3 regions of the Kluyvera huaxiensis genome follow, and region 3 is predicted to be linked to each of the others. Evidence: predicted binding sites of a transcription regulator. Region 3 holds the regulator's gene; each other region holds the start of a gene.
The links. The regulator LexA, encoded in region 3, represses DNA repair genes until DNA is damaged. The targets are predictions, from matches to a motif close to TNCTGTATGTACATACAGNA.
Positions count from the first base shown of each region.

Region 1: a site for LexA is predicted at 1,706-1,725, ahead of ABOC97_RS05285 (DNA translocase FtsK 4TM domain-containing protein). Genes of this name have one in related genera too.
Region 2: a site for LexA is predicted at 1,634-1,653, ahead of sbmC (DNA gyrase inhibitor SbmC). Genes of this name have one in related genera too.

Region 1 covers NZ_JBEFLV010000003.1:279,170-282,285, forward strand. Annotated here, with positions in the region: gene trxB (thioredoxin-disulfide reductase) at 1-621, opposite strand, end outside; gene lrp (leucine-responsive transcriptional regulator Lrp) at 1,173-1,667, shown strand; gene ABOC97_RS05285 (DNA translocase FtsK 4TM domain-containing protein) at 1,789-3,116, shown strand, end outside.
Region 2 covers NZ_JBEFLV010000014.1:62,819-65,934, reverse strand. Annotated here, with positions in the region: gene ybcJ (ribosome-associated protein YbcJ) at 109-321, opposite strand; gene folD (bifunctional methylenetetrahydrofolate dehydrogenase/methenyltetrahydrofolate cyclohydrolase FolD) at 323-1,189, opposite strand; tRNA gene ABOC97_RS15215 (tRNA-Arg) at 1,444-1,520, shown strand; gene sbmC (DNA gyrase inhibitor SbmC) at 1,670-2,140, shown strand; gene ABOC97_RS15205 (serine hydrolase domain-containing protein) at 2,245-3,116, opposite strand, start outside.
Region 3 covers NZ_JBEFLV010000025.1:40,540-43,655, reverse strand. Annotated here, with positions in the region: gene dinF (MATE family efflux transporter DinF) at 1-1,221, opposite strand, end outside; gene lexA (transcriptional repressor LexA) at 1,290-1,898, opposite strand; gene ABOC97_RS20600 (diacylglycerol kinase) at 1,998-2,366, opposite strand; gene plsB (glycerol-3-phosphate 1-O-acyltransferase PlsB) at 2,552-3,116, shown strand, end outside.

The sequences.
Region 1 (3,116 bases), on a different contig from region 3:
CGTACGGTTGGTATGCAGCACGATATTGCCGCTTTCCACTTTATCCATCAGACGCTTGATCAGAATTTTTTCCGCACGGAATGAGTCACGACGGTGAATCAGGTGCACTTCTGAGGCGATGTTAGACAGATACAGCGCTTCTTCAACGGCCGTGTTACCGCCGCCGATAACCGCGACTTTCTGGTTGCGATAGAAGAAACCGTCACAGGTTGCGCAGGCAGAAACGCCGCGACCTTTAAAGGCTTCTTCGGACGGCAGACCCAGGTAGCGGGCAGAGGCACCGGTAGCGATGATTAAGGCATCACAGGTGTATTCGCCGCTGTCGCCGGTCAGGCGGAACGGACGATTTTGCAGATCGACGCTGTGGATGTGATCGAAAATAATTTCGGTCTCAAATTTAGTTGCATGCTCGTGCATACGTTCCATCAGCAGCGGACCGGTCAGGTCGTTTGGATCGCCAGGCCAGTTTTCCACTTCGGTTGTGGTGGTCAACTGACCGCCTTTTTCCAGCCCGGTAATCAGTACCGGTTGCAGGTTTGCGCGTGCAGCATAGACCGCAGCGGTGTATCCCGCAGGTCCAGAACCAAGGATTAGCAGCTTACTGTGTTTGGCCGTGCCCATGAGATCCCCATAATTGTTGGCAGTCATTGGTCTGGATTGTAGGGAATTTGTAGACGTAAAAAAAGAGCATCGCGATTTTGTTAACGATATGTGTAATAGAACAGGCCGATTGATTGCTTGTTTTAACATCAATAAATATAACAATTTCTACTGCACGCTGCGGAATTATAAGACGATTACATGTCAATCAAGCCGGGGTGTTAATGAATATCTGGCATGTTGTACTAAAAAAAGATGTTTTGCTTTGACAATCCCCTGTGCTTTTGCGACAACATTCAAGGAAGAAGAAAAGCAGTGTTTCGCGTGTGGTGAATTTTCATGCACGCAAATGCCATTTTTACCCGGTTTACTGAAATCTACGTATGGTGTGGACAGATACCATACGTGATGTCGGAGAGTGACCGCGAGGCGCCGGGGCTTCTCATACGCATACCCTGGGATATGCGTCGTTGCAGCAACAACGGCGTATTGAAATCGGGATAAGGCTCTGAACAGTGAAGTGACACAGAGTCAAGACAGGAGTAGGGAAGGAATACAGAGAGACAATAATAATGGTAGATAGTAAAAAACGCCCTGGCAAAGATCTCGACCGCATCGATCGCAACATTCTGAATGAGCTGCAAAAAGATGGGCGTATTTCGAACGTCGAGCTTTCCAAAAGAGTAGGACTTTCTCCGACCCCGTGCCTCGAGCGCGTACGTCGCCTGGAACGACAGGGTTTTATTCAGGGCTATACCGCGCTGCTAAACCCGCATTACCTGGATGCATCACTGCTGGTATTTGTTGAGATTACTCTGAATCGTGGTGCACCGGACGTGTTTGAGCAATTTAACACCGCTGTGCAAAAACTTGAAGAAATTCAAGAGTGTCATCTGGTTTCTGGTGATTTCGACTACCTGTTGAAAACGCGTGTGCCGGATATGTCGGCTTACCGTAAGCTTCTCGGCGAGACTTTGCTGCGCCTGCCGGGCGTCAACGACACCCGTACTTATGTGGTTATGGAAGAAGTCAAACAGAGTAATCGTCTGGTAATTAAGACCCGCTAAAACGGAACAGGTGCAAAATCAGCGCAGTTTGATTACACTCCTGTTAATCCATACAGCAACAGTGTCGGGGCAATCTGACACTGTTGTCCGTTTTTAGCATTTGGCACCTGGAGAGCCTTTCTTGAGCCAGGAATATACAGAAGACAAAGAAGTCAAACTGACAAAACTCAGCAGCGGACGCCGACTCCTTGAGGCGTTACTCCTTTTATGCGCCATTTTTGCCGTTTGGCTAATGGCAGCACTACTGAGCTTCAATCCTTCCGATCCCAGCTGGTCACAAACGGCCTGGCATGAACCTATCCATAATTTGTGTGGCGCCTCGGGCGCATGGCTTGCTGATACCCTGTTTTTCATCTTTGGTGTAATGGCTTATACCATTCCGGTGATTATCGTGGGTGCCTGCTGGTTTGCCTGGAAACGCCGGGCAAGCGAAGATTACATCGATTATTTTGCCGTCTCGCTGCGTTTAATTGGCGTGCTGGCTATCATCCTGACCTCCTGTGGTCTGGCGGCGATCAACGCCGATGATATCTGGTATTTTGCATCCGGCGGCGTGATAGGCAGCCTACTGAGTACCGCACTGCAACCGATGCTGCACAGCAGCGGCGGCACCATTGCGCTTTTGTGCATTTGGGCTGCGGGGTTGACGCTGTTTACCGGCTGGTCCTGGGTCAGCATTGCCGAGAAGATGGGCAGTTGGATCCTCAATATTCTGACCTTTGCCAGCAACCGTACGCGTCGCGATGATTCGTGGGTTGAAGAAGACGACTACGAAGAAGACGAGTACGAAGAGGAAGAAGGGGATACAGCGCCGAAGTCGAAAGTGTCGCATGAGTCCCGTCGCGCACGTATCCTGCGCGGTGCTCTGGCGCGTCGTAAACGTATCGCCGAAAAATTTGCGAATCCGATGGGTCGCATGACCGATGAGGCATTGTTCTCCGGTCGACGTATGGACGATCCGCAAGAAGCCGAGCGCTATGCGGCTAAAGCCGATCCGGATGATGTCCTGTTCTCCGGCGCCAGCGCGACGCGTGCAGCGGATTACGATGAATTTGATCCGCTGCTGAGTGGCCACACGGTGACGGAAACTATCGCCACCGCGGCGGCAGTCGCCACAGCACCCGCCTGGGCGGCCGATGGCGTTCAGCCTGGCAATACCCCTGATGTTGCATGGCAACAATCTCCAACAGCAGAAAATGGGGCGCTGGAGCAGCAACTGGCTTACGAACAGCCGCAATATGCTCAACCGCAGCAACCGGCTTACGAACAGCCTCAATATGCTCAACCGCAGCAACCGGCTTACGAACAGCCGCAATATGCTCAACCGCAGCAACCGGCTTACGAACAGCCGCAGTATGCTCAACCGCAGCAACCGGCTTACGAGCAGCCGCAGTATGCTCAACCGCAGCAACCGGCTTACGAGCAGCCGCAGTATGCTCAACCGCAGCA
Region 2 (3,116 bases), on a different contig from region 3:
ATTAACGGAAAACGCAGGGAATGCAGCAGAGGGATATTCTGAAATTTTGCCAATAAAAACCCGGCGTTGCAGGGCTTCGCCGGGTAATAAGACGCTCTACCGTACGGATTAGGCGGTAACGGTTACGCTCTGGCCTTCAAAATTCACGGTTTGGCCGGCGACAATTTTGCAGCGCTTGCGGGTTTCCACCGCACCGTCAACTTTCACCAGACCGTCGGCAATGGCGATTTTCGCCTGTGCGCCGCTTTCGCTCCAGCCTTCCAGTTTCAGTAAGTCACAGAGTTCCACATGCGGATGCTTACCCAAAGAAAATGTTGCCATCTTATGCCTTCTCCACGTCGTGATACTCTTCACACGCCTGTAAGGTGTTTTCAATCAGGGTGGCGACGGTCATTGGCCCGACGCCGCCCGGTACCGGGGTGATGTAAGACGCGCGCGCGGCGGCATCTTCAAACACCACATCGCCGACTACTTTACCGCTTTCGAGGCGATTAATCCCGACATCAATCACGATGGCACCTTCTTTAATCCACTCACCGGGGATAAAACCAGGTTTACCGACTGCCACAATCAGCAGATCCGCGTTTTCCACGTGGTGACGCAGATTTTTGGTGAAGCGGTGGGTGACGGTGGTGGTGCAGCCAGCCAGCAGCAGCTCCATGCTCATCGGACGACCCACGATGTTGGATGCGCCAATCACCACGGCGTTCAGGCCATAGGTGTCGATGTTGTAGCGTTCCAGCAGCGTTACGATGCCGCGCGGCGTGCACGGACGAAGGCGCGGCGCGCGCTGGCACAGGCGACCCACGTTGTACGGATGGAAGCCGTCTACGTCTTTATCCGGGTCGATACGTTCCAGAACTTTCACGTTATCGATGCCGGCTGGCAGCGGAAGCTGGACCAGAATGCCGTCGATGGTGCTATCGGCGTTCAGGGTATCAATCAGCGTCAGCAGTTCCGCTTCGCTGGTGGTTTCCGGCAGATCGTAAGAGCGGGAGATGAAGCCCACCTCTTCGCAGGCTTTGCGCTTGCTGCCGACATAAATTTGCGATGCGGGATTGCTGCCAACCAACACAACGGCCAGCCCAGGAGCGCGTTTTCCGGCCGCAACGCGAGCCTTCACTTTTTCCGCAACTTCAGAGCGCACCTGCTGCGCAATCGTTTTACCGTCAATAATCTTTGCTGCCATCAGGATAAATATTCCATCTGTCATTCACGAAGGGGGGATGTACATATTTTGTCAGATGCGAGGCTCGCTGTCAGTTATCGTTTGCGAGTTTTCAACGGAAAGTGTTTTTGCTGAACTGTTGAGCGATTGTTGACGCGACTTTATCCACTGCCGCATTCAACGCAGGTTTCACGAGGAAATGGATTGACTCATCGGTCAGTGACCGTATAATTCCACGCGCTTCACCCCATCAGGAAGTTTTGACTTCCCCCAGTGCGCCCTTAGCTCAGTTGGATAGAGCAACGACCTTCTAAGTCGTGGGCCGCAGGTTCGAATCCTGCAGGGCGCACCATTTTCTTAATTTTTCCCCAATGCAATCACCTCGTTATACGCTCCCTGGCAAGAGTGCGAATCTGCTCACATAATGTTCACTGTTCGTTTGTCTAAACCCGAGAATAAGAATTATACTGTATGAAATTACAGTATGGTAACGGAGGCAGTATGGACTATGAGATTAAGCAGGTGAAACCGCGCAAAATCGCAGGTTTTCATATGGTTGGGCCGTGGGAACAGACGGTCAAACAAGGCTTTGAGCAGTTGATGAAGTGGGTTGACGGTCAACAGATTCCCGCCCAGGAGTGGCTTGCCGTCTATTATGACAACCCGGACGAAGTGCCAGCGGAAAAGCTGCGCTGCGATACGGTAGTTTCGGTGGCCGATGACTTTGTCGTGCCAGCTCACAGTGACGGCGTGATGACGGCGGAAGTGGCCGGAGGCTTGTACGCTGCGGCGCACGCTCGTGTCGAAAACCATGATTTTGCCACGCCGTGGTATCAGTTTTTCGATAGCGTTCTGAAAGATGAAACGCACCGGTTGGCGGCTAAACCCTGTTTTGAAATTTACCATAACAACGGGGCGGAAGACGGTTACTGGGATATTGAAATGTATGTCGCGGTAGAGCCGAAAGCGTAATGAAAAATGCCAGAGCGCGTTGGCGGCTCTGGCGTTGTTACCAGCGAATTCCTGTTGCGGTCTATGACGCCTTAAAGGGAGTCTAAGGAAGTACCAATTGGCGCTTAGCGCAGCGTTTTGGCAATAGCGCTGAACATCAGCGAGGCCTCAAGCGGCTGTGCGCTGAACGATGGCTCCGCCTGCGGCCAGGTTGACCACTGGACGATCACCAGGTTTTCTGCGCGGTTGACCATGATCATCTGACCAAAAATCCCCAGCGCCCACATCGAACCTTTCAGCGAATCCCTGGCCGTTGGCACCACGTTTTTTGCATTGGCAGGCACTTCATTATTCCACCACTGGTAGCCGTAAATTCCCTGAGGGTGTGCCGCCGATACCGATTTTTGCGCCGTATTCCAGTTGGCCGATTGCGCGACCCAGTTATCCGGCAGGATCTGTTTGCCGTTTGGCAACTGACCATTGTGCAGGACGAATTCACCAAAGCGGCCCCAATCTTCCAGCGTGGCGTTAAAGCCGTGCGCGCCGACGTCGTGCTGGCCCTTGGTATAGGAATGCCATACGCCGTCGTTGGCCATACCGTATGGTTGCCAGATGGTCTGTTCCAGATAGCTAGCGAGCGTCATGCCAGTTGCGCGTTCCAGCACATCGCCCAGCAGCCAGGCGCCGCCGGAAGAGTAAGACCAGACTTCGCCCGCCGGATGCGCGCGTTTCAGGCCCGATACCAGCGTACGAACGCACTCGTAGGCCCCCGGATGTGCCTCACATTGCGTCAGTTTGGCAAAATCAGACTGTGGGTTGGTGTAATCTTCGTTCCACGCCACGCCGGAAGTGTGCTGAATCAACTGCTTAAGCGTGACGCCGTCCCAGGCGGTGCCTTTCAGATCCGGTTCATACTGCGTCACCAGGTCGTCCATTGAGCGGATTTTTCCCTCTTTCAGCGCTACGCCAAACAGGATTGAGACCACCGCTTTACCCA
Region 3 (3,116 bases):
GTGGTTGCCAAGCACCGGTAGCGCTAACAGCGTGAGCGCAAATCCCGCCGCCGCAACGGCCATGCTGTTACGCATCTCCGCGCCGCGCGTCGCGCCGATAAACATGCCATCAAGCAGATAACACCACACGCCGATTATCGGGAGCACCATCTGCCAGATAACGTAGCGGTCAGCCAGCTCGCGTAGCTCGGGAATGGACGTCAGCAGCGCCACGATATGTTCCCCCAAAACGGCATAAACCAACGCGAACGCCAGTGCGACCACACCGGCCTGACGGCATGCCGCTCGCCAGACCTCCAGTAGTTTACTGCCGTCGCGCGCGCCGTAGGCCTGACCAGAATGGGCTTCAACCGCATAGGCGAAGCCGTCCAGCGCGTAGGCGGTGAAGGTAAGCATGGTCATCAGCACGGCATTCACCGCGACAATATCGCTGCCAAGACGAGCACCAAAAACGGTTACCGCACCAAAGCACAGTTGCAGCAACAGCGAGCGCAGCATGATGTCACGGTTCAACGCCAGCAAACGCCGGAAGTTGCCGTGCCAGGCCATTTTCAGCATCGCCCAGGAAATCCCGCGCATTACCAGTACCTTACGTACCATCCCTAAACCGACCAGCAAGGTCGCGTACTCGGCGATGGCCGTCGCTAACGCCGCCCCCTGCACGTTCATATGCAGCCCCATCACCAGCCACAGATCGAGGACGATATTGAGTACGTTGCCCACCACCAGCAGCACGACCGGTGCACGCGCGTACTGTACGCCCAACAGCCAGCCCAGCAGCACCAGATTTGCCAGCGAAGCCGGAGCGCTTAGCCAGCGGATGGAGAGAAAACGCTGCGCCTGCTCCAGCACTTCGCCGCTGCCGCCAACGATAGACAGCGCGAGATGAATCAGCGGATTTTTAAACAAGATGATCAGCAGACCGGCACCCAGCGCCAGCAGCAGCGGTTGTACCAGCGCTCGCGCCAGCGCCTGGGGGTCTTTGGCGCCAAACGCCTGCGCCGTCAGGCCGGTGGTGCTCATACGCAAGAACAGCAGCAGCATAAACAGGAAGCTGGTTGCGGTCGCGCCAATGGCCACGCCGCCCAGATAGACCGGGCTGTCGAGATGGCCAATCACGGCGGTATCCACCAACCCTAGCAGAGGCACGGTGATATTTGAGAAGATCATTGGTAGCGCAAGGCGCCACAGGGCCTTATCGGCGGAAGTCAGTAGCGGCATGAGTGAGAACCAGAAAGAAAAAAGGCTGTGATAACGGAAGTATCACAGCCATTTGAGAGAAGGGAGTGTTACAGCCACTCGCCGTTGCGGATAACGCCAACGGCCAGCCCTTCGATGGAGAAACTCTGCTGACGCAGATCGACCACGATAGGGGAAAACTCGCTGTTTTCCGGCAGTAGTTCGACGACGTTACCCTGTTTTTTCAGGCGTTTCACCGTCACTTCTTCATCGATACGCGCGACGACGACCTGGCCGTTACGCACATCCTGGGTTTTATGCACCGCGAGCAGATCGCCATCCATAATACCGATATCTTTCATCGACATGCCGCTGACGCGCAGCAGGAAGTCGGCACTCGGTTTAAACAGCGATGGATCGACCTGGTAATGGCCTTCAATGTGCTGCTGCGCCAGCAGCGGCTCGCCCGCCGCAACGCGGCCAATCAGCGGTAGGCCCACTTCTTCTTCCACCAGCAGGCGGATACCACGAGAGGCTCCGGAGACAATCTCAAGAACTCCTTTACGCGCCAGCGCTTTCAGGTGTTCTTCAGCCGCATTCGGGGAACGGAACCCCAAGCGCTGAGCAATTTCCGCACGCGTCGGCGGCATGCCCGTCTGGCTGATATGATCCCGGATGAGATCAAACACCTCTTGCTGCCTGGTCGTTAACGCTTTCATTCCGCCCCCTGGGTGTATATACAGTTATGCTGTGAGTATATACAGCTAGTGCCTATTTTGGAACCATAAAACGCAGGAAATCAGGCAGTTTTCACAGCTTTAGTGGAAATGAGCCCACAGCAGGATAGCCCAGGTGATCAGAGCGACAAAAATCGACAGCAACACGGCGGCTGAGCCCATATCTTTCGCTCGCCCTGACAGCTCGTGATACTCAGAGCCAATACGGTCGACGACCGCTTCCAGTGCACTATTGAGAATTTCCACTATCATCACCAACAGGACGGAGCCGATAAGCAGCACGCGGGTGATAGGGTCAACATCCAGCCAGCAGGCAATGATAATTGCCAGTACGGATGCAACCCCCTCCTGGCGGAACGCGGCTTCGTTGATCCATGCCGCGCGAAATCCTTTCCAGGAATATCCAGCTGCTTTGATAATTCGGGTGAGCCCAGTGGTATTATTGGCCATCTCAAGAACCTTTTACGTTATGACGTCAATGACAATGCGTACTTCACGTTGCTGCTGGGTTTACCGCCTTGCCGCCGCGCGAATCACTTAGTGTATTATTAAGAACCGGTAGAACAGAAATTCTGCCGACTTTCTGATATTCTTGCCGCGCATTTGCATGATTAACCAGAGGCTTTACATCGTTTATGTCCGGCTGGCCACGAATTTACTACAAATTACTGAATTTACCATTAAGTGTTCTGGTAAAGAGCAAGTCTATTCCGGCAGAACCTGCCCAGGAATTGGGGCTTGATACATCACGTCCAATTATGTACGTCCTGCCTTACAACTCTAAGGCCGACTTACTGACGCTGCGCGCCCAGTGCCTTGCGCACGACCTGCCCGATCCGCTTGAACCGTTAGAAATCGACGGCACTCTGCTGCCGCGCTACGTGTTCATTCACGGCGGCCCGCGCGTGTTCACCTACTACACGCCGAAAGAAGAGTCGATCAAACTGTTCCACGACTACCTCGACTTGCACCGCAGCAATCCACATTTGGATGTGCAAATGGTGCCGGTGTCGGTGATGTTTGGGCGTTCTCCGGGTCGCGAGAAAGGTGAAGTCAATCCGCCATTGCGGATGCTGAACGGCTTCCAGAAATTCTTCGCCGTCTCCTGGCTGGGTCGCGATAGTTTCGTGCGTTTCTCTCCGTCCGTTTCTCTACGCCGCATGGCCGATGAACACGGCACGGATAAGACCATCGCCCAGA